DNA from 4 places in the Mesorhizobium sp. AR02 genome. Region 1 is predicted to be linked to each of the others. Evidence: predicted binding sites of a transcription regulator. Region 1 holds the regulator's gene; each other region holds the start of a gene.

Region 1 (7,566 bases):
CCTTGTTGACGTCGCCGATATCGAACCACGAGACCATGTCCTTGATCGACATGATCTCGTCATCGCCGTGGCTCCAGCCGAGACGCGCCAGATAGTTGAGCAGCGCCTCCGGCAGGTAGCCCATGGCGCGATAGGCCTCGACGCCGAGCGCGCCATGCCGCTTCGACAGCTTGGCACCGTCGGCGCCATGGATCAGCGGGATGTGCGACATCGACGGCACATCCCAACCCATGGCGTTGTAGATCACGGTCTGGCGGGCGGCGTTGGTCAGATGGTCGTCACCGCGGATGATATGCGTGACGCCCATGTCATGATCGTCGACGACGACGGCATGCATGTAGGTCGGGTTGCCGTCCGAACGCAGGATGATGAAGTCGTCGAGATCCTTGTTGGGGAAGCGCACCTCGCCCTGGACGCGGTCGTGCACGACCGTTTCGCCCTCGGTCGGCGCCTTGACGCGAATGGCGCCCTTGACGCCGGGCGGTGCCTCGGATGGATCGCGATCGCGCCACTGGCCGTTGTAGCGCGGCGGCAGGCCCTTGGCGCGTGCCGCCTCGCGCATCGCCTCGAGCTCGGCCGGCGTCTCGTAGCTGTAATAGGCCTTGCCCATGCGCACGAGTTCCTCTGCGACCTCGCGGTGGCGTGGCGCACGCTCGAACTGCGAGACGGCGTCGCCGTCCCAGCCAAGACCGAGCCAGGAGAGGCCGTCCAGGATGGCGGCCGTCGCGGCGTCGGTCGAACGCTCGCGATCAGTGTCCTCGATGCGCAGCAGCATCGTGCCGCCGGTGTGCTTTGCGTACAGCCAGTTGAACAGCGCCGTGCGCGCGCCGCCGATATGCAGATAGCCGGTGGGCGAGGGGGCAAAACGGGTGACGACCTTGTCGGACATGAAACTCTCGGAAACCATCTGAAGCGGGGTGCGGCTGCGCGGACTTTCGCGCGCCCGGCGTTCATGTAGCATAGGGCGTCAGGGGTGCAAGGGGCAGACCCGATGGCTGGACGAGGCCGGGGCTTGGATCAGGGCGAGGACGCTGGTGTTGGCGTCAGCGAACGGTCCCTGTTTGCGATTCCACCGCCAACCTCACTGCCGCCATCGCCTCTTGTGCCTGCGCCCGGTAGCCAGCCGCTGCAGGCGGATATCCCAGCGCCACTTCCGTCCCCTGTCTCGGGCCGGATTGTGCGCGTCCGACGGCAGCTCGGCCAGGTTTCCTTACCTCGCCTGCGCCGCGGTGTGGCGACGGCAGCGGAGCTCGAGCTTGACCGAGGCATCGCCTTCCTGCTGGTGCCGGTCTGCCTGGCTGCTGGAGCGATCGGCTATTATTCGCTGGCGGCGGAGCCCGACTTTGCAAGACCTGTCGCGGTCGTCGTGCTGATGGCGATCTGCACGCTTGTCTCGCGCTCCTGGCCGAAAACCCATCTGGGCTTCATGGCGGCATTGTTGTGCGCGCTTGGCCTGCTTGCCGCCAAGGTCGAGACATGGCGAGTGGGCACCCAGATGCTGGGCTCGGAAATCTCGACTGAAGTGACCGGCCGCGTCGTCTCGCTCGACCGGATGGAGACTGGCCGCATCCGGCTGACCATAGACGTGACGTCGACCGCCCGGCCGAAATTGCGCTATGCGCCGGAAAGGGTCCGGCTTTCGGCGCGAAATATCCCGGCGGACATGACTGCCGGCTCCCTGGTCACCGGCTATGCCAAACTGTTGCCGCCGACCGGCCCGGTGCGGCCGGACAGCTACGATTTCTCCTTCGACAGCTATTTCGCCGGCATTGGCGGCAGCGGCTTCTTTCTCGGCAATCCAAAGCTTGTCTCCGCCGAGGACGGTGAGATGCCTCTGTCAGCCCGCCTTTTCTCCGGGATAGAAAATGCCCGTGAAGCCATCGCCGACCATATCAGGGGCAGCATTGGAGGGGCCGAGGGCGAGATCGCCGCGGCGCTGATCGTTGGCGTCCGCGCGGGCATTCCCGACGAAATCAACGAGGCGATGCGGCGCACCGGCATCTATCACATCATCTCGATTTCCGGACTGCATATGGCGCTGGTTGCCGGCACCATCATGGGTCTGCTGCGCGGCGCCTTCGCGCTGTTTCCGGATTTTTCCGCGCGTCGGCCGGTGAAGAAATACGCGGCCGCCGCGGCCCTGTTCTCGATCGCCGCCTATCTCGTGATTTCGGGCGTCGTCGTCGCCGCCGAACGCAGCTTCATCATGCTTGCGGTGATGCTGACTGCCGTCCTGTTCGATCGCGCGGCGCTGACCATGCGCAATCTGGCGATCTCGGCGATTGCCGTCATCGTGGTGTCGCCACACGAAGTGGTCGGCCCGAGTTTCCAGATGTCGTTCGCGGCAACGGCTGCGCTGGTTGGCGCCTATGCCGGTTGGGCGGATCACCATTCGGGAAAGACAAGACCGCCACCGCCAAAGCGATCCCTGCCAAGCTTTCTCACGCGAAAATTCCTGCTGGCGACAGGCGGATTGGCCATGACCTCCATCATCGCCGGCTGCGCCACGGCGCTGTTTGCCATCTGGCATTTCCAGCGTGTGTCGCCGCTCAGCCTGTTCGCCAATCTGGCCGTCATGCCGATCGTCTCGCTGATTGTCATGCCTTTCGCTGTTCTCAGTTCGCTGGCGATGCCTTTCGGTGCCGATGGTCCCTTTCTTTACGTGATGGGCAAGGGCCTGACCGCAATGATCGCCATATCGGCCTGGATATCGGAACGCTCGCCGGTCGACGCGGTCGGGCTGATTTCGCAGCAATCCGTCCTGCTGGTGACCATCGCCCTGGTCATCGCGACGATGGCGACGACCTGGCTGCGGCTCGCAGCGCTGCCATTCGCGCTTGCCGGCCTGTTGACGGTGTCGGATACGCGCACGCCGGATGTCTTGATCTCGGAAGATGCACGGCTGGTCGCGTTGCCGATCGGCGGTGGCGAACTCGCGGTCAGCCGGGCTCGTCCGAACGAATTCACCGTCGACAATTGGAAACGCGCGCTGGTGTCCGAAACCATCGTCGTGCCGGAAATGTTCAGCAAGGCGGAGGGGCAATTCGGCATTGCCGATGCCGTCAACCTGCCGCCGGGAGCGCCATTCTATTGCACGGATGGCGTCTGTCTTGCCCGGCACCCGTCCGGCGCGATCATTGCGCATGTCGAAGACCGCAAGGACACCTGGAAAGCCTGCGGTTTCGCCGATTTGATCGTCGTCAATGACGCGACCGGCTATGACGCCTGCCACAATCCGCTGGTTCTCGTCGTCACCAAACGGCAACTGGCCCGTAAGGGCAGTGCCGCCGTCTTCTTTGACCGCCAATCGGCGACCGGTCCGCCAATCGTCAGCTTCGCGGTGGACAGCCCGTATCGGCCTTGGCACGAGCAGCGAAAATTTTCGCGTGAGGCGAGGGGGCTGCCGCCCTATCAAAAACCCGAAGCGCCGACCGCTCCTGCTCAGTAGCGCCGGATCAGCCCGACGAGCTTGCCTTGCACCTTGACCCTGTCCGGTCCGAAAATGCGCGTCTCGTAGGCAGGGTTGGCGGCTTCAAGCGCGATCGAGGCACCCTTGCGGCGGAACCGCTTCAATGTCGCTTCCTCCTCGTCGACCAGCGCCACGACGATCTCGCCCGGGCTCGCCGTGTCGGCGTTGCGGATAATGACGGTGTCGCCATCGAAGATGCCGGCCTCGATCATCGAGTCGCCCTTGACCTCGAGCGCATAGTGCTCACCACCCATGATCATGTCCGGCGGCACCGAGATCGAATGCGTCTGATGCTGGATGGCATCGATCGGCACACCGGCGGCGATGCGGCCCATCACCGGGATCGACACCGCGGAAACCGCGTCGTCGTCGTTGCCGGCCGCCGGCAAGCGCGACGACGCCGGCTTGATCTGGCGGCCAAGGCCGCCCTGACCGAGACTGCCCTGGATGACGCTCGGCGAGAATTTCTTTGCAGCATTGAGGCCGGGCGCGATCGAATCCGGCAGCCGCAGCACTTCCAGCGCCCGCGCCCGGTTGGGCAGCCGGCGAATGAAGCCGCGTTCCTCCAGCGCCGTGATCAGGCGATGGATGCCTGACTTGGAGGCGAGATCGAGCGCTTCCTTCATCTCGTCGAAGGACGGTGGAATGCCGCTTTCCTTCAGCCGTTCATGAATGAACATCAAGAGTTCATGTTGCTTGCGCGTCAGCATGGCGGCCCCCAAGGCTTGAACAAAGGGTCTGAACCAGAATCGAAAAACAAACCCAGAACAAACACTATCTGTTCCAGTTGTGTTCTGCAACCGTTTAAAGTTTAGTGAATTTGTTAAGACGCCTGAAATTTTTTGCCCCTGGCAGCGGGCGGCAGTCGACCACCTCCGCCTCCGCCGCGCGCATTGAAATTGTTTTGGTTAATGGCCTGTGGCCTACCCCAGGATGCGGTTTGGCATCAGGCCTTCGAAAGGCGTTCACGGGGTGGATTTGTATGGTTTATCGATCCATTTCCAGCGGAACGAAACGAAACCAAAATGCCAACAATCGCGGGCTTCGGGGCGGGTACGGGCCGCGGGGATCTGGACGCCACGCAAGCGTCATCCGGAAACCGCTTTCAGGCTGCCGGCGCGGGCGGCGTAGGTGCCACTGTCTTCGCTGTGAACATAGACGTGCAGCGTGTAGCCGATATGCGCGGTCATGAGTGCCTTTGCCCGCTCGACGTCGCGATCGAGTGCCGCTTCCATGATTGCGGTGTGATGCTCGATCGCGATCGCCTCGCGCAGAGCGTCCATGGCCTCGCCATAGCCGTGCTTGAGGCCGGCCGCCGCCCGCAATGTCGGCGCCAGGCCGAGAAAACGATGATGCCGCCGCAGCTGATCGGCGATGGTCGAGCGGAACCGTAACAGCCAGTTGGACGTCGCCGCGCTCAACAGCGCCGCGTGAAAGGCCTCGTGGCTCTCGTCCCACTTGTCGACGGCCGCATCCGAGGGGTCGTCGACCGCAGTCTTGCAGCGGGAGAGCCGGTAATGAGCGGTGACAACCGCGTCCTCCCATTCCCTACCGCCGTTCGCGATCGATTCCAGGAACAGCGGCATTTCGACAACCAGCCTTGCGCGCGCCAGGTCCTCGAGCTCGGCCCGCGACACGGGAGCGACGGCAAAGCCGCGATTGCTGATGGCGGTGACCAGGCGCTCGGCTTCAAGTCGGGACAAAGCCTCACGCAGTGGCGTCCAGCCGACGCCATATATGCCGCGCAGTGCGCTCAGCTTGAGCGGCGCTCCTGGCATGAGGCGGGTGGTCAGGATATCGCGCCGCAGCAGCTGATAGGCCGCCTCCGTCTTGGTGGAGTTATTCTGATCCTGCATCACTTTCCGTCCATCATCAGGCTTGCGAAAATTATATATCATGTGAAGGCATGGCAAGAATTATATATAATGTTTGACAGGCGCTGAGGGACTGACCATGATCGCCGCAGTTGCCGCCCGGGAGCGGCGCCGATCAAATCTGGGAGGAAATGATGTTGAAGTCGAAATCCGCTTGGCTGTCGGGCTTGGCCCTGGCAGGCGCGTTGATGGTCAGTGCAGGCAGTGCCGCGGCCGATCAGATACGCATCGGCATCGCCAATTTCGGCGAGCATCCACAGCTCAACGCCGCCATAGCCGGCTTCAAGAAGGCGTTGACGGACAATGGCTTCGTCGAGGGCAAGGACGTCGTCTACACGGAGAGCCATACCAATTTCGATGCATCGCTGGTGCCGCAGATGATCGCCAAGCTGCAGGCGGAGCAGCCCAAGCTGATCTACACCATCACCACGCCGGTCTCGCAGATCGCCAAGAAGGCGCTCGCCGGTTCCGGCATTCCGATCGTCTTTGCCGCGGTCACCGATCCGGTGGCGGCCAAGCTGGTGCCGTCGTGGGACGCCGGCGACGAAGGCATGACCGGCGCCAGCGATCTGCAGGATGTCGCCGCGGTGATGGCCTTCACCAAGAAGCTGCTGCCGAACGCCAAGCGCTTTGGCGTGCCTTACAATCCAGGCGAGGCCAACGACGTTGCCTTGGTCGAAAAGATCAAGGCGGCGGCGCCCGCAGCCGGCTTCGAGGTCGTGGAAGTCGGCATCGACAACGTCAATGACATCCAGCAGCGCATCGCTTCGCTCGCCGGCAAGGCAGACGTGATCTACGGCCCGGCCTCGAACCTGATCCAGCCGGCGATCGCCGCCGTCTCCGCGGCCGCTCGCCAGGCCGGTATCCCGATCGTCAACTCCGATGACAGCGCGGTCCGCAACGGCACCGTACCGGCAAGCTTCGCGGTCAATTACACGCAGGTCGGCATCAACGCCGGCAACATCGCCGCCGAGATCCTCAAGGGCAAGGATACCAAGACGATCGCACCGTCGCGCCCCGCCTATAAGGATCACATGGCAACGATTTCCCGCAAGGCGATGGCTGCGTTCGGCATCGAGATACCGGCATCGATGGCCGATTGCGGCTGCATCGTCGACTGACATCGGGCTGCAAGGGTGACGGCGTTGGCGCCGTCGCCCTTCAAGTCAGGGAGGAACGATGCTCGAGATCCGATCCGCGCGCAAAGTATTCTACAGGGGCCAGGCCGACGAGAAGGTCGCGCTGGACGGTCTCAGCCTGTCATTGGCCACAGGCGAGTTCGGCATCGTCATCGGCTCCAACGGAGCCGGCAAGAGCAGCATGCTCAACGCCATTTCCGGAGCACTTGTCCTGGATTCCGGCAAGATCCTGATCAACGACGCCGACGTGACAGCTATGCCGGTGTACAAGCGCGCGACAAGATTGGCGCGCGTCTTCCAGGATCCGATGCGCGGCACCGCCGCCAGCATGACCGTGGCGGAGAACATGTTGCTCGCCGATCTGCGCAGCCACAAACGCACGCTGCGGCAAGGGCTGAACGCCGCGCGGCTTGCGTCCTACAAGGAGCGCCTGTCGATATTGGGCCTCGGTCTGGAAAATCGTCTCGATACCCGCGTCGATCTGCTCTCGGGCGGGCAGAGGCAGTCGCTGTCGCTGATCATGGCAGTCGGCGGATCGCCGGACCTGCTGCTGCTCGACGAGCATACCGCGGCACTCGATCCGCGCACGGCCGAGATCGTCATGCAGGCGACGGTGCGCGCGGTCAATGCGCTGAAGCTGACCACCCTGATGGTGACCCACAACATGCAGCACGCCGTCGACTATGGCAGCCGGGTGATCATGCTCGACGCGGGCCGGGTCCTCCTGGAGGTCACCGGCGAGGAGAAGGCGAGGGTCACGGTTCTCGACCTGATCGGCCATTTTTCCATCAAGACCGACCGCATGTTGCTGGCGAGCTGATCATCATGGGTTTTGTTCAGGACGTTCTCACCAGCTTCGTCGCGATCATGCCGGTGACCCTGGCGCAAAGCCTGATCCTGGCCTTTGTCGTGCTCGGCATCATGATCCCGTTTCGCATGCTCAATTTTCCCGATCTCACCAGCGAAGGCGCCTTTCCGCTGGGCGGCTGCGTCTGCGGCGTCCTGCTGGCTGCCGGTGCATCGCCGCTGCTCTGCATCATGGTCGCATTCGTGGCGGGCTTCGCGGCGGGCTGCTGCACGGCCT
Region 2 (7,566 bases), 230 kb from region 1:
CGACGATATCGTCGACCAGCGCTTCGAGTTCGACGGTGTTGATCGCCATCCGCTCCTGGCGGGTTTTTTCCGAAACGAAATCATGGACTTGCCGGCGCATCTCCTCCTTAGGCAAACGCTCCAGCGCAACGAGATTGATTTCTTCAAGCAGCATCCGGTGGATGCGCACGCGCGCATCGAGCACCTTGTTGGCGCTCTTTGCCGGCGCGACATCTGGCTTTGCCGCCAAAGCCTTTCGGTTGGTCGGGATAACGACCGCATGATGCGCCACCGGCGTTGTATCAGCCGGACGGATCGGGCGCGCATCGCGGTTCTGCAGGGTGGAAAAACGACTGGTCATCCGGCCTTCCTCTTCAGCAGACCCTTGCCGAAGCTGAACAGGGACTTCGATTTGACCCCGGTCGCGACCGCCTCTTCCGGAAGGATGATCTTCTTCAAATCGTTGATGACATTGGCGTTCGGGTCGATCTCGTGCAGCGGCACGCCGCGATCGACCGCCTCGCGCACCAGCCGGTAGTTGTTGGAAATGCCGCCGACGAAATGCTCGCCGAGGATCTCCTGGACGTCCGCCTGCTTGATGCCGTTGTCGAACATCTTCTGCTCGAAACGGTTGACGATGACGTTCGGCTTCACTTCCTTGCCGGCGGTCTCGTAGACCGCCTGGATCAGCCTCTGCGTGTGGCGCAGGCACGGCACCGTCATTTCGGCGACGATATAGAGCTTGTTTGAGCCAAGCAGCACAGTCTCCGTCCAGGGAAACCAGGTGCGCGGCATGTCGATGACGACATTGTCGAAATAGGCCGAGACGAGGTCCAGCATGCGCACCACGACATCGGTCTTGAACGAGCGCATCTCCGCCGGATGCGTCGGTGCCGCCAGCACGCAAAGGCCGCTGGCATGCTTGGACAGCATCACGTCGAGCAATTGCCGGTCGAGGCGTTCGGGCTGGTTCTCGATCTCGGTGATGTCGAAGCGCGGCTCGAGGTCGAGATATTCGGCACAGGCGCCCTGCTGGAAATTGAGGTCGACCACGCAGGTCGAAGCGCCGCGCGTCACAGAGTGATGCAGCTGGAAGGCGGTCTGCAGCGCCAGTGTCGTGGTGCCGACGCCGCCGGCGGCCGGCATGAAGGTGTAGATCTGCGACTCGGTGTTTTCCTCACGCCCCGGCCCTTGCAGCGCTCGCACCACCGAGCGCACCAGATCGGCCGTGGTGATCGGCTTGACCAGGAAGTCCGCGACCTTGAGCTGCACCAGGATGCGCACGGCGGCGGCGTTGAACTCCTGGGTGACCACGACCACCGGCGCCTTGCCCTCCAGCCGGCGCATGATGCGCTGCAGCGACTCGACCTCCTCCAGTCTCGCCGCGTCCATGTCGACGATAATGGCGCCGAAGTCGGTCTCCTGGACCTCGCCGCGCAATTCGGTGACATTCTTTTCCACCGTCGAGAGCTGGATGATCTCGGAGGCGGCGAATGCGGTCCGCGTGTCCTGCACGAAGGTTCTGTCCGTCGATACGAGCAGGATCTTCCTGGTCTTGATGCCGTTTGCCATGCTCGCCGCCTGTGAGGTCGATCGCTTGTGGATCAGTTGCCCTGTTGAATCAGTCGCTTGTGTTTGTCTGCGATGCCTTCGCGCCCGCCGCCTGATCGGGTGTGACCGGTCCGGCATTGCCACGCTTGGCAGGAACGAGAAGCCTGGTGTTCTGGACGCCGTACTTCCACGGATCGACCATCTGCATGACGGTGTTGGCGGCCTGGGCGTTGCCGGCGCCGGTCGTCACCCCTTCGCTGCGTGTGTAATCGTCGCTGGTGCAGCCGCCGGCCAGACCGGCAAGAAGCAGGGTGATGCTCGATCTCAGGACCAGACGCATGATTTCAGTCCTTCGGCAGGTCGAGGAAGTGCCCGACCGTGGTGGCGGGAGCAACCCGTGCGGCGCTGCCATCTGCTAGTGCCAGCGCGCGGCCGGTGTCCGATGCCTTCACTTCCTCGGTGTTGTTGAGGAAATAGTCGACATTGCTGGCCGGTTGCGAACCATCGGTCGGCTCGACCATTTTCTTCGACGGATCGACCGGCTTGACCAGATAGGGCGTGACGAGGATGACCAGGTCGGTCTCGCGCCGCTGGTAGGATTTCGACGAGAACAGCGACCCGAGCACCGGCATCTTGCCGAGGCCGGGAATGCGCGACGTGGTGATGTCGTTTTGCGACTGCAGCAGCCCTGCGATCATGAAGCTCTGGCCGTTCTTCAGGTCGACCGAGGTCTTGGCGCGGCGGACAGTGAAGCCCGGCACCGAAATGTTGCCGATGTTGTAGGACGCCGACGCATCGATCGAAGAGACTTCCGGCGCGATGTCGAGGCTGACCAGCCCGTCCTTGAGCACGGTCGGCGTGAAGTCCAGGCTGACGCCGTATTTCTTGTAGGTGACGGAGATCTTGCCATTGTCCTCCGAAACCGGGATCGGGAATTCGCCGCCGGCGAGGAAGCTCGCCGTCTCTCCGGAGCGCGCGATCAGGTTGGGCTCGGCCAGCATGCGGGCAAGGCCGCGCTCCTCCAGCGCTTTGACGGCGATATCGACGGACACGCCGTTCGACAGCAAGCTGCCGATGATCTCGCCAGTACCCGCCGTCGGCACCGACGCCCCATCCGGGTTCAGCACGACACTGCGCCCACCAATGCCGTAGGCGAAATTGGCGCTGTATTTTGCACCCAGATCCTGCCCCGCCTGGCGGTTGATCTCGACAAAGCGCACATTGAGCTGGACCTGCTGCGACGATGAGATGTTGACCGAATTGATCACCTCCTCGTTGCCGGAAAAGCGGGTGGCGATCTTGTTTGCCTTTTCGGCGGCGACCGCGTCATCGGCCTCGCCCGACAACACCACACGGCCATTGGCCGAGCCGACCTTGATCTTGGCGTCCGGCACGCTGGCACGGATGGTGCTGGCCAGCTGATCCGTGTCGAGCGTCACCTCGATGTCGACGGTGCCGACAAGCTGTTTTTTCTCGTCGAACAGCGCAATGCCGGTGGTGCCGAGATTGTTGCCCAGCACATAGAAGGATTTGTCGGTCAGCGGGTTGACGTTGGCGATCTCCGGATCGCCGATGACGATCTGGTAGAAGGCAGCACTCGTAACGATCGTCTTGGGCTTGCCCTTGGCGACCTTGATCGACGCATTCTTGGTCGCCGAGACATAGACGATTTCATTGTCCGCCTTGGCCGCCCCGGGCATAGCGAGCATGCCGCTCGCAGCCAGAGCAACCGCGATCGCCAGGGTGCGCACAAAGCGCGACCGGCCCGTCATTCCATATAGGGTACGCATCAACATTGCCCTGTCCCGTCCGGTCCCCACCGGTCTTTACTTCTGGTCCCGCGCAGGAACCTGATATTCCTCGGCCTTCGTGCCGCGGGTCACGATAACCGTCTTGAATTTCGGCTTCTCCGGCTCCTTGGTCATCGCATCGAACAGCGAGCCGGCCGCGGCCTGAGCCTTGGCCGCCACCGATCCGCCGAAGGAAGAGATGGTGGTGACGCCGTTCTTGCCGTCGCCGCCTTCACTGGCGGAGCGCAGCGACAGCGACAGCGTGCCGACGGTGCGGGCAAGCGCCACTTTCTGCGCGCCTTCGGTCGTCACCTCGATGGTCACGGAATTGGTCACCTGCGGCGTCGTCTGGCGCTCGTCGGCGCCCTGCCCGACGCTCAGCACCTTGGCATCGGCGACGACGATCTCGGAGGTGATGGTCGAACCGGCGGCGCCTTGCGCGTTCTTGGCGACTTCCTGGATTTCGCCGGCATCGCGCGTCAGCACGACATCGACGCGGTCTCCCGGCGTGACGAAGCCGCCGACACCGGCGATCTCGTCGGTGCGGATGGTGACCGCCCGCATTCCTGGCGTCATCATGTTGGAGAGCGTCGCGCGGCCGTTCGGCCCCGACAGCTTGGTCAGCAGCACCGGTTCGTTGACCTCGATCGGCGAGAGAACGACGCGGCCGCCCTCGCCGAGCAAGCCATCGATGGTGGCAAAGGCGCCCTGCGGCAGGGAATCCTGCGGCCACGGGATTTCGGTCAACTTGGCGCGGTCGAGTTCCATGCCGTAGCGCAACGGCGCGTTCGCCACCACGATGGTCTTGAACTCGATCCTGGGCGGGGCCGGAGCGGCGATCGACGCCGTCTTCTCCTCGGCATCGGGCCTGGCCTGGCTCTTGACCCAGAAATCCGCGGCAAAAATCGAGATCGCGCCGAAAACGGCAGCGATGCCGATCATCGTTATGGCCTTGCCCCTCACGCCGAAACCCCTGATGCCCGTCGTTTCTTGTTATGTTGGGCTCACGCTAGGCCGCTTTGTTAAAGAATCAGGAATGCGGAACGGTGGTATCGGACCTATTTCCGCCCGCTTGGTTATCGAATGGTTTTAGGATAAGACGGGTCAAATCCCCGAACGTAACAGGAACCTCCGTCGCTTGGCGCCGCAAAGCGTGGCAGTATCGACGGGTGATTCGCAGCATCGAACCCGATGGCAGGCATGGACGACAACAACGATCTCTTCGGCAATATGGACAAGCAGCCACAGCCTGTTCGCACACCCGCGCGCCCGGCGGATCCGCTGGTGCAGGCAGCAGCCAAGCGCCCGGCCGCGACCAAGGATGGCAGCGAGGGCTACAGTGCCGCCGACATCGAGGTGCTCGAAGGCCTGGAGCCGGTGCGCCGCCGGCCGGGCATGTATATTGGCGGCACCGACGACAAGGCGATGCACCATCTGTTCGCCGAGGTCATCGACAATTCGATGGACGAGGCTGTCGCCGGCCACGCCACCTTCATCGATGTCGAGCTTTCGGCCGACGGGTTTCTGACCGTTACCGACAATGGTCGCGGCATCCCTGTCGATCCGCATCCGAAATACAAGAAGCCGGCGCTGGAAGTCATCATGACGACGCTGCATTCGGGCGGCAAATTCGACTCCAAGGTTTATGAGACCTCGGGCGGCCTGCACGGCGTCGGCGTCTCCGTCGTCAATGCGCTGTCGGACCATCTCGAGGTCGAAGTGGCGCGAGGCCGCCAGCTTTACCGCCAAAGATTCTCGCGCGGCATTCCGGTAAGCGGCCTGGAGCACCTCGGCGAGGTGCACAACCGCCGCGGCACCAAGACCCGCTTCCATCCCGACGAGCAGATTTTTGGCAAGGGCTGCGCCTTCGAGCCGGCGCGCCTCTACCGCATGACGCGTTCGAAGGCCTATCTGTTCGGCGGCGTCGAAATCCGCTGGACCTGCGATCCCTCGCTGTTCAAGGAAAAGGATCCGACGCCGGCCAAGGCGGAATTCCATTTTCCCGGCGGCCTCAAGGACTATCTCAAGGCATCGCTCGGCGACGACTTCCAGGTGACGCGGGAAATCTTCGCCGGCAAGAGCGAGAAGCAGGGCGGCCACGGCTCGCTCGAATGGGCGGTGACCTGGTTCGGCGGCGACGGCTTCATCAATTCCTACTGCAACACCATCCCGACGGGTGAAGGCGGCACCCACGAGGCCGGCTTCCGCAACGTGCTGACCCGGGGCTTGCGCGCCTATGCCGATCTGGTTGGCAACAAGCGCGCCTCGGTCGTTACCTCGGAAGACGTCATGATCTCGGCGGCGGGCATGCTGTCGGTGTTCATCCGCGAGCCGGAATTTGTCGGCCAGACCAAGGACAGGCTGGCAACGATCGAGGCTATCCGAATTGTCGAGACCGCGATCCGCGATCCGTTCGACCATTGGCTGGCCGACAATCCGCAGGAGGCTTCGAAGCTGCTCGACTGGGTGATCGCGCGCGCCGACGAGCGGGTGCGCCGGCGCCAGGAAAAGGAAGTGTCGCGCAAGAGTGCGGTGCGCAAGCTGCGGCTGCCGGGCAAGCTCGCCGACTGCACGCAAAATGCCGCTGCCGGTGCTGAACTGTTCATCGTCGAAGGTGACTCGGCCGGCGGCTCGGCCAAGCAGGCGCGCGACCGCGCCAGCCAGGCCGTGTTGCCGCTGCGCGGAAAAATCCTCAACGTCGCCAGCGCCGGCAATGACAAGCTGGCCGCCAACCAGCAGATATCGGACCTGATCCAGGCGCTTGGCTGCGGCACGCGGTCTAAATACCGCGACGAGGATCTGCGCTACGACCGCGTGATCATCATGACTGACGCCGACGTCGACGGTGCCCACATCGCTTCGCTGCTGATCACCTTCTTCTACCAGGAAATGCCGGCGCTGGTGCGCGGCGGCCATCTCTATCTGGCGGTGCCGCCGCTTTACTCGATCAGGCAAGGCGGCAAGGTCGCCTACGCCCGCGACGACGCGCACAAGGACGAGCTCCTGCGCACCGAATTCACCGGGCGCGGCAAGGTCGAGCTTGGCCGTTTCAAGGGTCTGGGCGAGATGATGGCAGCGCAGCTCAAGGAGACGACCATGGATCCGAGGAAGCGCACGCTGCTTCGCATCGATGTGATCGATGCCGAGGCCGCGACCAAGGATGCGGTCGATGCGCTGATGGGCACCAAGCCGGAAGCCCGCTTCCGCTTCATCCAGGAACGCGCCGAATTCGCCGAAACGGAAGTGCTGGATATCTAGCCGTCTGCCGGTCCATAACAGGCTCAACTTGCGGAGACGAGCATGTGACCGGCGCACAGCTGAGAGCCTATTTCGAAACGAGCTTGGCCGGACTGACGCAACCGACGCGCTCCGACTGGATTTTCGCCCTGCGCACCGTTTCGGCCGGTCTGATCGCGCTGCTGGCTGCCTACGCGCTGAAGCTCGACCATCCGCAATGGGCAATGATGACCGTGTTTATCGTTGCTCAGCCGGTCGCGGGCATGGTGCTGGCCAAGGGTTTTTACCGGTTGCTTGGCACTCTTGCCGGCGGTGTCGCGGCGATCGGCATCACTACGGTCTTCGGCACCAACCCATGGGTACTGGTGACGGTGCTCGCCGTCTGGATCGGCATCTGCACCTTCGTCTCCTCGCTGCTGCGCAATCCAGAGGCTTATGGTGCGGCGCTTGCCGGCTACACCGCCATGATCATCGGCCTGCCCGCCTTTGGACAGCCGCATCTGGTCGTCGACCTCGCGGTCGCGCGCTGCGCCGAGATCGTGCTCGGTATCGTCTGCGCCGGCCTGACCAGCCGGCTGATCCTGCCGAAACTGGCCAGTGATGCCATCATCTCACGGCTGAAACGCTGCATTCTCGACCTTGCCACCTACGCCGCAGGAGCCTTCTCGGAAGGTGATACAGCGACACTCTCCGCACTGCATCGCAAACTCGTCGCCGACACCCAGACACTCGGCGAAATGCGCGCTTATGCCAGGCTGGAAGCGCCAAGCTTCGCACCGCGTGCCCACCCGGTGCGGCGCACCATCGGACAATTGCTCTCGGCTCTGTCGGCGGCACGCGCGCTGCATTCGCACGCTGCTCCGAAAAACGCCGCACTTGTCCCGGTGCGTTCGGAATTGCAGGCCCTTGTCAGCGAATTGGCAGCAAAGCCCGGCGCACTGGACGATACGGCACCCTGGGTGGAACAGCTCGACGCGATCTCGACCAAGGCCCGGCAGACACCCGATGC
Region 3 (7,566 bases), 1.1 Mb from region 1:
TTCGGCCTTGAGCCGCGTGCGGCGGGTGCGGATGAAGTCGATGCACCTGTTATGGGCGATGCGGAACAGCCATGGCCGCAGCGCCTGTGCATCGTCGAGCAGCCCGATCTTGCGATAGGCCTCGAACAGCGCCTCCTGCATGATGTCCTCGCCGTCGAGAGCCGAGCCGGTCATGCGCGCGCAATAGCGGTGCAGACGGACGCGCAGATGCGAGACCGTCTCCAGGAACGCCCGGTAGCGCAGGTCGAACAAGCCTTCGGGGTCGACGCGCGGCTGCAAGCCTTGCCTCGCTTCGGGGGATTTGCGGATCTGCTGGTTCATCGCGGCACATCGCTCGGCGTCACCGCAGCATCGCGCAAGCGCGACACATCCACAAGCACGAAGCGCGATCCGATCAGCCGGCGCATGGTCACGCCGCCTTGCCGCCAATGACATTACCACTTGAAACCTTCTCGCTGACGGCATCCGGCAGGCCAAGCTTCGGCCGCACCCAGGTGGCGAAGCGGCCGATCGCGTCGTCGGCTTCCGGCGCCCGGCCGGCCATCATCTGGAACGAGTGCAGCATGCCGTCGAAGACATCGAGGCGCGTCTCGACACCAGCCTGCCGCGCGCGCTCGGCGAACATGCGGCTTTCGTCGACCAGCGTCTCGTCGCCGCCGGCCTGCAGGAAGACGGGCGGAAAGCCGGAGAGGTCGGCGTAGAGCGCGCTGACCTCCGGATCGAGCCGGTCGCGGTCGCCGATGAAATTGGTCACCAGCCAGTCGACGGACTGCCTGGCGAAGGCTGGATCCTTCTCGCGGTTGGTCTCGTAGCTGGCGCCGGTCAGCGCCATGTCGAACCAGCCGGAGATGATCAGCGTGGCGGCCGGCAGCGGCCGGCCCTGGGCACGCAGCCGCTGCAGCACGCCATAGGTCAGCACCGCGCCGCAGGAATCGCCGGCAATCGCGATCCGCCCGGTGTCGAAGTCCTGGTCGACGAGCCAGTTCCAGGCTGATATCGCCGCCTCGAGCTGGGCCGGATGCTTGGCCTGATGCGCCAGCGGATAGTGATAGAGCAAGGCCCGGCAGCCGACGGCCTTGGCCAGATGGCCGACCAGCTTGCGGTGGGTGTAGATCGAGCCGCCGAGGAAGCCGCCGCCATGCGCGTAAAACAGCGCCCGCTCCTCGTCGGCGCCCTTCGGCACGACCCATAGCGCCGGCACGCCGCCGGCATCGACCTCGATGAAGTCGACGCCGCCGGGTTCGCCGGTCAGCGCCGTCCAGCTGGTGTCATTGAAATCGATCATCGCCTGCGGACTGTTGAACTTGCCGGCATTGGCGACGATCGCCGCATAGTGGTTCCTGTTTGCCTCGCTCTCGATGCTCGCCATGATGGTCTCCCAGGGTTGCGGATCGCGGACACGCGACCTCTAGGAACCAGAGACGAACGGGCGCGCAAAAAGGATACGTGGCTGCCCGGTTTTTTACGCGTCTTGCCCGTCCAAAGGCCAAGGCCGGCGGGACAGCACCCCCCTCTGTCCTGCCGGACATCTCCCCCGCAAGGGGGGAGATTACGCGCTCAACCGTTTTCGCAAATCACCACCGTTTCAGGAGCAAGCGGAGCGTCGAAGCTGCCGATCTCCCCCCTTGCGGGGGAGATGGCCGGCAGGCCAGAGGGGGGTGTAAAGGATCACCAGCCTTCGCTATTGGCTGACAGGCGCAAGGCAGCGGACAGCCCTCACCCCGCCGGGGCGTAGCGGTTGACCACCATGCCGCAGGCATAGGCCTTGGCGCCGAGCAGCCGAAGGTTATGAAAACCGCCCTGGTCGAAGATGCGGCGCCCCGCCCCCAGCACCGCCGGGTTGATGAACAACTGGAATTCGTCAACCAGACCGGCCGCGATCAGCGACGAGGCGAAGCCGGCGCCGCCGAAGACGGCCATGTCGCTGCCCTTGCCCGCCTTCAGCGCGTTGACTTCGCGCGGCAGGTCGCCGCTCACAACGGTCGTGCGCTCCCAGCGCGAGGTTTTCAGCCTGTCGCTCAGCACCATCTTCTGGGCCTCCACGATGCGCTGGGCGAAGGCGTAGAATGGATCGGCCGGATATTTCTTCGCCGCATTGCCCCAATGGGTGAGATAGCCCTCCTCCGCCATCTTGCGGCTGAGCAGGATGGTATCGATGCCGGCGAAGACAGTGTTGAAATCCTGTTTCAACTCGTCGTCCCAGATGATGTCGTCGCCCCATTCCCACAGCTGCCAGCGATGGTCTTCATAGGCGCCGACGAAACCGTCGACCGACATCTGCATCTGCAGGATGAGCTTTTTCATCGTCGTCTCCCTGTCTGTCAGGCTCAAAAGGTTATTGGTTTACTTTTGGAACCATTGACGCAAGGCAAAAATGATGTCAATAGTAAAGTGATTTAAAAATGGAACCATAGATGTCGACGCGTGAAAAATCCGGCTGCCCCATCAACCTGGCGCTGGAACTGCTCGGTGACCGCTGGACGCTGCTCATCATCCGCGACTTGGTCTTCGCCGGGAAAAAGCATTTTCGCGAATTCCTGCAGTCCGACGAAGGCATCTCGTCGCGCACGCTGGCCGAGCGGCTGCAGACACTGCAGGACGAAGGCATCCTCACCCGCAGCGACGACCCGAGCCATGGGCTGAAGGCGATCTACCGGCTGACCGAGGCCGGCATCGACCTTTTGCCGGTGCTGACCACGCTCGGCGCCTGGGGCAGCAAACACCGCAAGGCCGATGATCATCTGGCCCGCATCGCCGACGAACTGGCGGCCGGCGGCGCGCCGGCGCTGGAGCGGATGAAAGCGGCGCTGCGGGCCGAGCACGTTGTTTAAGAGGACGGCGGTTGTTGAGGTTCGACCGAAGGGGCACCGCCCGTCCCGCAACGTTAGCGCCGCCCCTCATTGCCCTGCCGGGCATTTCTCCCCGTAAACGGGGCGAAAGAGGCTGATCTCAGCGCCGCCGCTTCACTTGCAACGTTGGCGATTGGCGAAACCAGCGACGCGAGCGTCCTTCTCCCCGTTTACGGCTACGGAATGCACACATCTCTGAGTTCCCAGCCTTTTGCGATGGCACGGAAGTATTCGAGGCCGTGTCGGAAGGTGATGGGACCAGGTGGTTTGGAGGAGGGATAGCCATTCCAGCCGCCAAGGCGGGCAATGATCCAGGCGGCCCATGCGAGACTGTGCCTTGGGTGCGGGTTGTTTTGCAAGGCGGTGCGACCTTGATAGCTGGCATCGAGGCTGTCGAGCACGGCGATGTCGGAAGTGCTGAAGGCATTGGCGGCGTGTTCGCCACCAATGCCTTCGCGGGCCTGGACGAGTTGCAGGATAACCGCCGCAGCCTTGGTGGCGATGGCGGCGAGCTTGATCAAGACCTCGGCGCTGGCGAGTTGGCTGTCCTCGAGGCGCAGGCCGTGCGTCTTCATCAGACGGAACAACTGCTCGATGGTCCAGCGCCGCCTGTACCAGTCGACGATCTGCCAGGCGGCGGCGACGTCGCTGATCTCATGGGTGGTGAGCAGACGCCAGTGCACTGGCTCGGCCGCGGCTGGAGGACCAAGTTCGACGACTTCGACAAGGTTCAGCGTCACGGTCTTCGGCAAATCCCTGGCGCCGGGATTGTCGGGACAGCACACCTCGACCTTGCTGAAGCGCAGGCTCACCTGGGTGCTGCGTGCCGCCCGCTTGTGCGTGGCCAACAACTCAAGCCTGCGCGCGGCCACGAACGGCAGCGCTGCCGTCACGCTCGACAAAGTACCGCCGCCCGCTACGGCACGATCGTGCATCACACGCGTCAAAAGGTGGACATTGCCGCCGGGCAGTGTCGCCCATTCGGCATAGATGTCGCTCTCGCGGTCGGCCACGATCGTAACAGTGGCGGCTTTGGCCAGCACGCTTCTGGCCTGAAGGGCCGTGTCGATCCAGCGGCGCGATTCCTTGTCCTTGAGCGAGCGCTTGGCGTGCGGTGTCTCGACCCGGCCCTTGCGCGTGTAGACGCTGCCGGCCACCAGCCCCAGACAACCGCCGCTCACCGCATCGATGGCCACCATCGCATGCACCAGCACGCCGCGCCCACCACCTTTGCCGATCTCACCCAGGCCGCGTCGCCGCTCGGGCGTGGTGGCAAAGGTGATCTCGCTGGTGTCCTGGATCGCCAACACATGCCGCTCGGCGGCCGCAGACACCGTCTGTTCGCTCCAGCCTTGGATCAACCGCTCGATCGTCACCTTGTCATTGGCCAGCAGGCGATGGAACCCGACCTCCTGCGCCCGCCGGCCCTCGCCAAGCCGGCGCAGGCAGATATCTTGGCGCGCAACCATGCGGTCGAGCAGCATCGCCCCCTTTTGTCGAGGCGCAAATCCCCGAAACGGCCCAGCGACGGTTGCTCAACAAGCATGCGACACCTCGAATCAAGCAAAGTGCCTGACACAGAATCACGCCGAAAGCCGAGACCGCCAGCCCTCCTCAAGCCGAGAGTCAATCCGCCGCACCCCACTCCTAGATGTGTGCATTCCGTAGCCGTTTACGGGGAGAAGATGGCGGCAGCCAGATGAGGGGCAGCGCTACCGTCACAGGATACAGCACGTCACGGAAGACAGTTGCCCACCGGGTGCATCCGCGGCCCCGCTTGACAATAATCACCTTTTGTTCTCTATTCGTTCTTGTCTATCAGCAACTGCGGATGAGCGGTCGGGATGGAAACGACAGCCACCATCCTGCATGCCGATCTCGACGCGTTCTACGCCTCGGTCGAGCAGCTGCTCGACCCGTCGCTGCGCGGCAAGCCGATCGCGGTGGGCGGCGGCGTGGTGTTGGCCGCCTCCTATGAAGCGCGCGCCTTCGGCGTGCGCGGCGGCATGCCGGGGCGCAAAGCGCGTGAGCTTTGCCCGCAGCTGATCTTCGTCGGCGGCAATTTCAGCCACTACCAGCGGCTGGGCGATGCGGCGATAAAAGTGCTCGACGATTTCACGCCGGTGGTCGAGCGCATTTCCATCGACGAGGCCTTCGCCGATGTCGCCGGCTGCACGCATCTGTTCGGGCAGCCGCAAGAGATCGCCACGGCGATCCGCCGCCGCGTGCGAGCCGAACTCGGCCTGCCGATCTCGATCGGCGTCGCCCGCACCAAGCACCTGGCCAAGATCGCCTCGCAGGTCGCCAAGCCCGACGGGCTGGTGGTGGTCGATCCCGGCACCGAGCTTGCCTTCCTGCACGATCTGCCGGTCGGGCTGATGTGGGGCGTCGGCCCGGCGACCAGGGCAAGGCTGGCCGAGATCGGCGTCGAGACCATCGGCCAACTGGCGAGGACCCATAGCGGCGCGCTGACCAGGCTGCTCGGCCCCGCCGCCGGCGAAAAACTCGCCGCCCTGTCCTGGAACCGCGACCCGAGGAAACTGGAGACCAAGCGCCGCGCGCACTCGGCCGGTGCGCAATCAGCACTTGGCCAGAAGCCCGCCGTGGCGCAAGTGATCGTGCCGACGCTGCTGCATCTGGCCGACCGGGTCGCCAGCCGGCTGCGCGCCAAGGCGCGGCCAGGCCGCACCGTGACGGTGCGCGTGCGCTTTGCCGATCTCAGCGCCGTCACGCGCTCGATCACGCTGGACCAGCCGATCTCGGCGACCACCATGCTGGCCGAAATCGCCGGCGACCTGGTGCGCGGCGTGCTTGCCGACCATCCCGGGGAGAAAACCATCTCGCTGCTGGCGATCTCGGTCTCGCATCTCTGGGAAAGTGCCGAGCTGCAGCTCGACCTGCCGCTCGGCCTCGCCGACGAGAAGCGCCGCCCCGGCTCCAGCCAAGGCCTCGCCCGCTTCGGCGCCGACCGCGCCATCGACAAGATCCGCGAGCGCTTCGGCAAGCAGGCCGTAGGGTACGGCACCGTGGCACTGGAGGCCGCCCGCTCGGTGCCTGACGAATTCAGGGAGCTGGCGGAAAAGGAATTGTAAGAACTACCTGCCAGTGCGCCAGTAACGATGCACTTTGACGCCGCTGGCGCTTTCCCCATGCCAAGGCTCGCAGGCGATACCGTCCTTGTCCGCATCATGCGTCGGCCAATAGCCGGGTTGCCCCTTGCGCGCGGGGGCAAGCCCGACGGCGCGGGCGGCCGCACAGTTCGGGAATGCAGCAAAATGCCTGAGGGCGGAGAGTGGCGAGTCGATCTGGATGCCGACAAAGCCATAAGCAATGTAGCCAGACAACAAGATGAACGGCGCAAAAAGAGCCATCCATTTCAGCCCGCCATGGCGACGAGGCGTATGCCAATGCAAAAATGGCAGAAGCATTCCCGGTACGCCCCCGGTTCCATTACCCCAGCGGAATCTATCTTGAGCCGGCTGTCGTGGCAATGAGATCGGGCTTGCACCAGTTTCCCGACGGATTCAGGAAATTGGCGGAAAAGGAGCTGTGAGCGTGGGAGGCGTCAGCCCCCTCGCCCTACGGCTTCCGGATCAACGCCCGGACGTGGCAGGCGCGGCGGTCACGGCGGACAGCAGCTCGCGCTTCACCAGCACCGGCTTCAGATATGTCTTCTTCACGGCAAAGTCCCCCAGCCCAAGCGGCTGGCGGCAGTAACATCCGGCAAGCGCGGCTTGTCAAGAAAATGCGGACTCCGGCCTGGCGAGCGGCTTCTTGTCTTGAGGCTCGCCCGGTGACTATCGAGACAATCGACGTCGCTGACGGGTGAGCCCGGCCCTCTCGCCGTGAAATGCTTGCCAAATCCCGCCATGCCGCCCATACAACAGCGTGGGCGGACCGCCCCCCAAAGGGGCGTTGTCCGCGCCACACCTCTTCTTGCCAGAGATACTGTCCGATGTCAGCGACGCCGCACCCTTGGTCGAAGCCGTGACGGCCTCCTCCCCCGTTCCGTCACCATCGCTCGCCAGCCTCGGATGGTCGGATTTTTTCGGCGATCAGCTTGAACAGGCTGAGGCAGGCCTGATCCCGACCCGCATTGCCATGGTGCATCGTGACCGCCTGAGCGGCCTGTCCCAGACGGGACAAATCGACCTGACGCTGGCGCCGCAAGCCAACACTGGCGACTACGCCGTCGGCGACTGGGTGCTGGTCGAGCCGCATAGTCACCTCTTGCGCCGTCGCCTGACCCGCAAGACGGTTCTGGAACGCCGCACCCAGGGCGGCCGGGTGCCACAGCTGGCCGCGGCCAATGTCGACACGCTGTTCATCGTCACCTCCTGCAATGCCGATTTCAACATCGCGCGGCTCGAGCGCTATCTGGCGCTGGCCAACGAGGCCGGAACGACACCCGTGATCCTGCTGACCAAGGCCGACACGGCTGAAGACGCCGAAGCGTACCAAAACCAAGCCGCCGCACTGCAGCGCGGATTGGCCGTGGTGACGCTGAACCCGCGCACAGCGGATGCCGCGGCAGCACTCGCCGCCTGGTGCGGCACGGGGCAGACGGTGGCGCTGATCGGTTCCTCCGGTGTCGGCAAATCGACACTGGTCAACACGCTGGCCGGATCGGCGCGGCAATCGCCGCAGCAGACCGGAGCCATTCGCGAACACGACGCCAAGGGACGCCACACCACCACGGCGCGGTCGCTGCATGCCA
Region 4 (7,566 bases), 460 kb from region 1:
CCGAGAAGTGATCCGACGACAAAAGCCGCTTCACCTTTGGCTGCGCCAGCACAGCGCGCAGAAACTTTGCCGCGATCTCACCTTCCAACAGCCGATCCCGGTTCTTGGTGAAGCTCGAATGATCCCAGGCCGGATCGTCAACGCCAAGCCCCACGAACCAGCGAAACAGAAGATCAAACTCCATCCGCTCCATCAACTGACGTTCCGAACGAATGCCGTAGAAGGCCTGCAACAGCATCGCACGCAGCAACCGTTCCGGGGCGATCGACGGGCGGCCGAGCCCGGGTGGATAAAGCACCGCAAAATCGCCATCCATCGCGACAAGAGCCGCGTTAACGATCTCCCGTATCACCCGCAGCGGATGATCACGTCGAACCCGCGCCTCAAGATCGACATACGAAAACAGAGAGCCTGTCCGTTCGTCCGAGCCGCGCATCCACAAATCCCCAAATCATCCGGGGAGAAGTGAATCACGCTCCAAACAACCGCGCCAGCACTTCTTCAACAGCCTGCTAGCGCTGGCTGCTATCGAGGGGGCACGTCGAGGCCGCCCCCTCATCCGGCCGCTTCGCGGCCACCTTCTCCCCGAGGGGAGAAGAGACGAGCATCATCGCCGGCAGCTCCTCTCGCCTCGGGGAGAGGTCGGATTGCCCCGAATTGCTCTTTGCAATTCGGTCTTGGCAATCCGGGTGAGGGGGACTTTCTTGGCAGCTCCTACAGCGCCTTCGCAATCCTCGCCGCCAGCCGCGCATTGTTTTCGACCAGCGCAATGTTGGTCTTCAGGCTCCGGCCGCCGGTCAGTTCGAGGATTTTTCCCAGCAGGAACGGTGTCACCGCCTTGCCGGTCACGTTGAGTGCCTCGGCGGCCTTTTGCGCCGCTTCGATATAGCCGGCCATCTCTTCTGCCGGGATTTCGTGATTCTCGGGCACCGGGTTGGCGATCAGCATGCCGCCGCCAAGCCCCAGTGCCAGTCGCGTCCGGTAGAAATGCGCGATCTCTTCTGGGGTGTGCAGGGTCAGCGGCGCGCGGAAGGGCGACTGCCGCGACCAGAACGCCGGCATGGTCTCGCAGCCATGACCGACAACAGGCACGCCGCGCGTTTCCAGAACCTCCAGCGTCTTTTCGATATCGAGGATCGCCTTGGCGCCGGCCGAGACGACGATGACCGGCGTGCGTGCCAGTTCGTCGAGATCGGCCGAGATATCAAAACTCTTTTCCGCACCCTTGTGCACGCCGCCAATGCCGCCGGTGGCGAACACTTTTATCCCGACCATTTCAGCTGCGATCATCGTGGCGGCGACTGTCGTGCCGCCGGTGCGGCCTTGCGCCACGGCGAAGCCGAGGTCGGCGCGCGACAGCTTCATGGCGTCACCGGTCATGGCGAGCGATTCGCGCTCGCCATCGGACAGGCCGATCTTGACGCGGCCGCCGACCACGGCGATCGTCGCCGGCACGGCGCCGCCGTCGCTGATGATCTTTTCGACATCTGCCGCCATGGCGCCATTGTCGGGATAGGGCATGCCATGGGTGATGATGGTGCTTTCCAGCGCCACCACCGGCCGTCCGGCGGCCAGAGCCTGCGCCACTGGCGCGTGGATATCGATGAAGGGGCGGGCGGTTTCCGGGGTCATCTGGATCTCCAATTCGCGGTGCGGCGCATCCATCGGGGCACTCGGCAACACTGCGGCGTTATGAATTTGCCGGTCTCATGCCACTTCCTGCGCGTCCGGCACAAGGGCCAGCGCTTCCGCGAAGCTCGCCGCGGTGAAATCGGGAATGGCATCGGCGCTTTCGATGGCAAGCGTCGCCGCGGCGACGCCGTCGCGCAAGGCCTGGCGCAAAGGCAGGCCGCGCAGCAGGGCTGCGATCGTCGCGCCCGCCAGTGCATCGCCGGCGCCGGTGACGTCAGCGACTTTTCTTGGGGCAGGCGGCAGGATTGAAAAAGCACCCGCTTCATCGAAACCCAGCACCGGCGCGCTGCCTGCCGTGACGACGCCGCTGGCAAGACCGCTGCATCGCAAGCCGTCGATGACATCTCGCTCGGCGGCATTTGCGTCGACGCCGGCCAGCACAATGGCCTCGCGCCGGTTCATGAAGATCAGCGCCAGCGCGCCAAGCACCGGTATCAGCCGCACCACCTTGGCCGGCGAAATGGCAATGGCATACACCGGCTTGCCGGCGGCAAGCGAAACCAGCCGTTCCAAAGCCGAGGACGGCAGGTTGGCGTCGCATAGGATGGCATCGGCGGCAGCGATCGCCTCGCGGACCTTGGAGCGCCTCATCTGCTTGGGGAACGCCAGATCGTACAGCGCCATGTCGGCGAAGCCGACGATCAGCTCGCCCTCGCGGTCGATCAATGCCGTATAGCTCGGCGTCGTGCGGTCGAGGAAGACCGCTGACAGATCGGCGATGCCTGCCTGCGCGATGGCTCTCGAAATGCTGTCCGCCGCGGCATCGCCGCCGCGCATCGACATCAGGGAGCCCGATACGCCACGCCGCACCGTGCTGCGCAGCGCGTTGAAGACGCCGCCACCGACATCCTCGCGCATCGTGCCGGGATTGGACGCGGCCGGCACGTAAGCGCCGGACACCTGGCCACGCCGGTCGATATGGGCGCCGCCCACGGCCAGTATCTTTGCGGATTTCACCATGCCGGCGATATGCCCTTTGTTATTGCAGCCGCACAAGCGCTAGGCTGCAGAATCGAGTTTTCGCATGCAAGGCGGCGATTCGGCGACCGAAACAATGGAACCGCCTGGCCCAATGTGCGATGCGTTCCTGTTCGATCTCTTGGTACGAAAAAAGAACAAATCCGGATATCATTTGTTTTTCAGATATTTGATCCCTCTTGCCAAACGAGAACAAAAAAGGTACAAAATGGCAGGGATTACGGATTGTCCGGCCTTCATTGACGACCAAGGGGTGATGTATCATGGCTCAGAATTCTTTGCGGCTTGTAGAGGATAAGGCAGTGGACAAATCAAAGGCTCTGGATGCGGCGCTGTCGCAAATCGAGCGGGCTTTCGGCAAGGGCTCGATCATGCGGCTCGGCGCGAACGAGCAGGTCGTCGAGATCGAGACGGTGCCGACCGGCTCGCTTGGCCTCGACATCGCGCTTGGCGTCGGTGGCCTGCCGCGCGGCCGCATCATCGAGATCTACGGGCCGGAAAGCTCGGGCAAGACGACGCTGGCGCTGCACACCGTGGCCGAAGCCCAGAAGAAGGGCGGCATCTGTGCCTTCGTCGACGCCGAACATGCGCTCGATCCGGTCTATGCCCGCAAGCTCGGCGTCGATCTCGAAAACCTGCTGATCTCGCAGCCCGACACCGGCGAGCAGGCGCTGGAGATCTGCGACACGCTGGTGCGTTCCGGCGCCATCGATGTGCTGGTGGTTGATTCGGTGGCGGCGCTGACGCCGCGTGCCGAAATCGAGGGCGAGATGGGCGATTCGCTGCCGGGTCTTCAAGCTCGTTTGATGAGCCAGGCACTGCGCAAGCTGACCGCTTCGATCTCGCGCTCCAACACCATGGTCATCTTCATCAACCAGATCCGCATGAAGATCGGCGTCATGTTCGGTTCGCCCGAAACCACGACCGGCGGCAACGCGCTGAAATTTTATGCGTCGGTGCGCCTCGACATCCGCCGCATCGGCTCGGTCAAGGACCGCGACGAGGTCGTCGGCAACCAGACCCGCGTCAAGGTGGTCAAGAACAAGCTGGCGCCGCCCTTCAAGGTGGTCGAATTCGACATCATGTATGGCGAGGGCGTGTCCAAGACCGGCGAGCTGGTCGATCTCGGCGTCAAGGCCGGCGTGGTCGAGAAGTCCGGCGCCTGGTTCTCCTACAATTCGCAGCGTCTCGGCCAGGGCCGCGAGAATGCAAAACTGTTCCTGCGTGACAATCCCGATACCGCACGCGAGATCGAACTGGCGCTCAGGCAGAATGCCGGGCTGATCGCCGAGAAATTCCTTGAAAACGGTGGCTCTGAGGGCAACGGCGACGACGGTTTTGAGGACGAAGCCGGCGCGATGTAGGGCAATTGCCGGAGTTCGGCCATAATCCCGGTCTATGGTCTGAAGCTTAAGTAACTGAGTTCTGTAGTATCGCGTTCAAACCGCCGGCCTTCGCGCCGGCGGTTTTCGTTTTTGGCTAGCGCGGACGGCTGACAAGCTCCTGGATTGGCCCAATTCCGTGTTTCTGGACAGGCTGGGGCGTGCCCGCTAAAAGGCCAAATCTATTTCTGGAAAGCAGAGACCAGTTTCCGCCGGCCGCGCCGGCGGTTTTCGCGAAAAGGCAGCAGTCATGAGTGGCGTGAACGAGATCCGGTCGACATTTCTCGACTATTTCCGCAAGGAGGGCCACGAGGTCGTCGCCTCGAGCCCGCTCGTGCCGCGCAACGATCCGACATTGATGTTCACCAATGCCGGCATGGTGCAGTTCAAGAACGTCTTCACCGGTTTGGAGAAGCGGTCCTATTCGCGTGCCACCACCGCCCAGAAAAGCGTTCGCGCCGGCGGCAAGCACAACGACCTCGACAATGTCGGCTACACCGCGCGCCACCTGACCTTTTTCGAGATGCTCGGCAACTTCTCCTTCGGCGACTATTTCAAGGAGCGTGCCATCGAGCTCGCCTGGAATCTCATCACCAAGGAGTTCGGGCTGAAGAAGGACAAGCTGCTGGTCACCGTCTATCACACGGACGACGAGGCGGCCGGCTTCTGGAAGAAGATCGCCGGCTTCTCGGACGATCGCATCATCCGCATCCCGACCTCGGACAATTTCTGGGCGATGGGCGACACCGGTCCTTGCGGGCCGTGCTCGGAAATCTTCATCGATCGTGGCGAGCACATCTGGGGCGGTCCTCCCGGCAGTCCCGAGGAAGACGGCGATCGCTTCCTCGAATTCTGGAACCTGGTGTTCATGCAATATGAACAGGTGACGAAGGAGGAGCGCGTCGACCTGCCGCGTCCATCGATCGACACCGGCATGGGCCTGGAGCGCATGGCGTCCATCCTGCAAGGCGTGGAAAGCGTCTTCGAAACCGACCTGTTCCGGCACCTGATCGATGCGGCGTCCTCCGCGCTTGGGCGCGCTCCCGATGCGGAAACGGTGGCGTCCTACCGCGTTATTGCCGATCATCTGCGCTCGTCCTCCTTCCTGGTCGCCGACGGCGTGTTGCCGTCGAACGAAGGCCGTGGCTATGTGCTGCGCCGGATCATGCGCCGCGCCATGCGCCACGCGCAGCTGCTCGGTGCGAACGAGCCGCTGATGTGGAAGCTGGTGCCGGCGCTGGTGCGCGAGATGGGCCAGGCCTATCCCGAACTGCAGCGCGGTGAGCAGCTGATCACAGAGACCCTGAAGCTCGAAGAGACACGCTTCCGCAAGACGCTGGTGCGCGGCCTCGGCCTGCTCTCCGAGGCGACGGAAACGCTGCACGCCGGCGACATGCTGGACGGCGAGACGGCTTTCAAGCTCTACGACACCTACGGCTTCCCGCTCGACCTGACGCAGGACGCGCTGCGTCAGCGCAACATCTCTGTCGATCTTGCCGGCTTCACCAATGCGATGGAGCAGCAGAAGGCCGAGGCGCGCAAGCATTGGACCGGCTCCGGCGAGGCTGCCACCGAAACGGTGTGGTTCGCCGTGCGTGAACAGACCGGCGCCACCGAGTTCCTCGGCTACGAGACCGAGCAGGCGGAAGGCCTGATCCAGGCGCTGGTCAAGGACGGCAAGACCGTCGACAGCGCCGGCAAGGGCGATGCGGTCGCGGTGGTCGTCAACCAGACGCCATTCTATGGCGAATCCGGCGGCCAGATGGGCGACACAGGGATCATCTCGGGCGAAGGCTTCTCGATCGAGATCTCCGACACGCAGAAGAAGGCCGACGGGCTGTTCGTGCATCTCGGCAAGGTGGCAAGCGGCACCGTCAAGACGGGCGCTGCGGTCGAGCTCAAGGTCAACCATGCACGCCGCACCAGGCTGCGGGCGAACCATTCGGCGACGCATCTGATCCACGAGGCGCTGCGCGAGGTGCTCGGCACCCATGTCGCGCAGAAGGGCTCGCTGGTCGCACCGGAGCGCCTGCGCTTCGACATCTCGCACAACAAGCCGATCTCGGCCGAGGAGCTCGAAGAGGTCGAGCGCATGGCCAACGAGATCGTCGTGCAGAACAGCCCGGTGACCACGCGGCTGATGTCGGTCGACGACGCCATCGCCGAGGGCGCCATGGCGCTGTTCGGCGAGAAATATGGCGACGAGGTACGCGTCGTGTCGATGGGCACGGGGCTGCATGGCGCCAAGGCCAACCGGCCCTATTCCGTCGAGCTCTGCGGCGGCACTCACGTCAGGGCGACCGGCGATATCGGCCTGGTCCGCGTTGTCTCCGACAGCGCGGTCGCCGCCGGCGTGCGCCGCATCGAGGCGCTGACCGGCGAGGCGGCGCGCAAACATCTCGACGAGCAGGACAGGCGCTTGAAGGCCGCGGCAGCCGTACTGAAAATCTCGCCCGCCGACGTGCCGGCGCGTGTCGAGGCTTTGCTCGAAGAGCGCAAGAAGCTCGAGAAGGAACTGACGGAAGCACGCAAGAAGCTGGCGCTCGGCGGCGGTGCCGCGGCAGGTGCGCCGTCTGAGAACGAGACGGTCGCGGGCGTCGGCTTCCTTGGCAAGGCGGTCTCCGGCGTCTCGCCGAAGGATCTGAAGCCGCTGGCCGACGCCGGCAAGACCTCGCTGGGTTCCGGCGTCGTCGTCTTCGTCGGCGCCGGTGAGGACAACAAGGCGAGCGTCGTCGTCGCCGTCACCGACGATCTGTTAAGCCGTTTCAGCGCCGTCGATCTGGTGCGCGTGGCCTCCGCCGCGCTGGGCGGGCAGGGTGGCGGCGGCCGGCCAGATATGGCCCAGGCGGGCGGCCCGGATGCCTCGAAGGCCAATGATGCGATTGCGGCTGTAAGGGCGGCACTCGAAGCCGCCTGAAAGCCACGACATGAAAATTCTCGTCCTCGGTGGCTATGGTTTGATCGGGGACGCCGTCGTTGGCCGTTTGCTTCGCGACGGTCATCATGTCACCGGTCTCGGTCGTGATGTCCAGGATGCCGGGCGACGCCGGCCGGCGGTATGCTGGATCGCGGCGGACATGTCGAAACTGCTTGCCGCTGAAGATTGGCTGCCGGTGGTTGCGGGGATCGACGCGGTCGTCAATGCGGCGGGCGCCTTGCAGGACGGCCCGCGCGACCGCCTCGATGCCATTCATCGCGGCTCGGTGGTAGCGCTGGTCGCGGCCTGCGAGCAGGCCGGCGTGCGCCGTTTTGCACAAATCTCGGCGATCGGCGCCGATCTCACCTCATCAGACGCTTTCTTCAGCACCAAGGCGCAAGGCGACAAGGCCGTCACAGGCTCTTCGCTGGAGTGGACCATCCTGCGGCCGGGCCTGGTGATCGCGCCCGCCGCCTATGGCGGAACGGCACTTCTGCGCGCCCTTGCGGCATTCCCCGGCTTTGTTCCGGCCGTCATGCCGCGCCAGCCGATCCAGACCGTATCGGTCACTGACGTTGCCGAAGCGGTGTCACTGGC

Evidence for each region. Region 1 encodes LexA, which represses DNA repair genes until DNA is damaged. Its sites were predicted from a motif close to TGTTCNNNNTGTGTTCNG; they were not measured.
Region 2: a site for LexA is predicted at 4,433-4,450, ahead of parE (DNA topoisomerase IV subunit B). Genes of this name have one in related genera too.
Region 3: a site for LexA is predicted at 4,645-4,662, ahead of dinB (DNA polymerase IV). Genes of this name have one in related genera too.
Region 4: a site for LexA is predicted at 2,859-2,876, ahead of recA (recombinase RecA). Genes of this name have one in related genera too.

The regions. Positions count from the first base shown of each region.
Region 1 covers NZ_CP080531.1:6,538,793-6,546,358, forward strand. The annotation lists gene gltX (glutamate--tRNA ligase) at 1-889, opposite strand, end outside; gene DBIPINDM_RS35860 (ComEC/Rec2 family competence protein) at 992-3,448, shown strand; gene lexA (transcriptional repressor LexA) at 3,442-4,179, opposite strand; gene DBIPINDM_RS35870 (GntR family transcriptional regulator) at 4,558-5,325, opposite strand; gene DBIPINDM_RS35875 (ABC transporter substrate-binding protein) at 5,478-6,464, shown strand; gene DBIPINDM_RS35880 (ABC transporter ATP-binding protein) at 6,523-7,302, shown strand; gene DBIPINDM_RS35885 (ABC transporter permease) at 7,308-7,566, shown strand, end outside.
Region 2 covers NZ_CP080531.1:6,308,782-6,316,347, reverse strand. The annotation lists gene DBIPINDM_RS34800 (CpaF family protein) at 1-340, opposite strand, end outside; gene DBIPINDM_RS34795 (AAA family ATPase) at 337-1,551, opposite strand; gene DBIPINDM_RS34790 (hypothetical protein) at 1,601-1,870, opposite strand; gene DBIPINDM_RS34785 (type II and III secretion system protein family protein) at 1,875-3,326, opposite strand; gene cpaB (Flp pilus assembly protein CpaB) at 3,357-4,283, opposite strand; gene parE (DNA topoisomerase IV subunit B) at 4,521-6,578, shown strand; gene DBIPINDM_RS34770 (FUSC family protein) at 6,623-7,566, shown strand, end outside.
Region 3 covers NZ_CP080531.1:5,426,220-5,433,785, reverse strand. The annotation lists gene DBIPINDM_RS30440 (sigma-70 family RNA polymerase sigma factor) at 1-321, opposite strand, end outside; gene DBIPINDM_RS30435 (alpha/beta hydrolase) at 410-1,369, opposite strand; gene DBIPINDM_RS30430 (dihydrofolate reductase family protein) at 1,717-2,304, opposite strand; gene DBIPINDM_RS30425 (winged helix-turn-helix transcriptional regulator) at 2,415-2,831, shown strand; gene DBIPINDM_RS30420 (IS4 family transposase) at 3,026-4,333, opposite strand; gene dinB (DNA polymerase IV) at 4,694-5,941, shown strand; gene DBIPINDM_RS30410 (excalibur calcium-binding domain-containing protein) at 5,945-6,277, opposite strand; gene rsgA (ribosome small subunit-dependent GTPase A) at 6,795-7,566, shown strand, end outside.
Region 4 covers NZ_CP080531.1:7,002,288-7,009,853, reverse strand. The annotation lists gene DBIPINDM_RS38370 (IS5 family transposase) at 1-436, opposite strand, end outside; gene DBIPINDM_RS38365 (pseudouridine-5'-phosphate glycosidase) at 715-1,632, opposite strand; gene DBIPINDM_RS38360 (carbohydrate kinase family protein) at 1,708-2,652, opposite strand; gene recA (recombinase RecA) at 2,934-4,034, shown strand; gene alaS (alanine--tRNA ligase) at 4,303-6,969, shown strand; gene DBIPINDM_RS38345 (SDR family oxidoreductase) at 6,980-7,566, shown strand, end outside.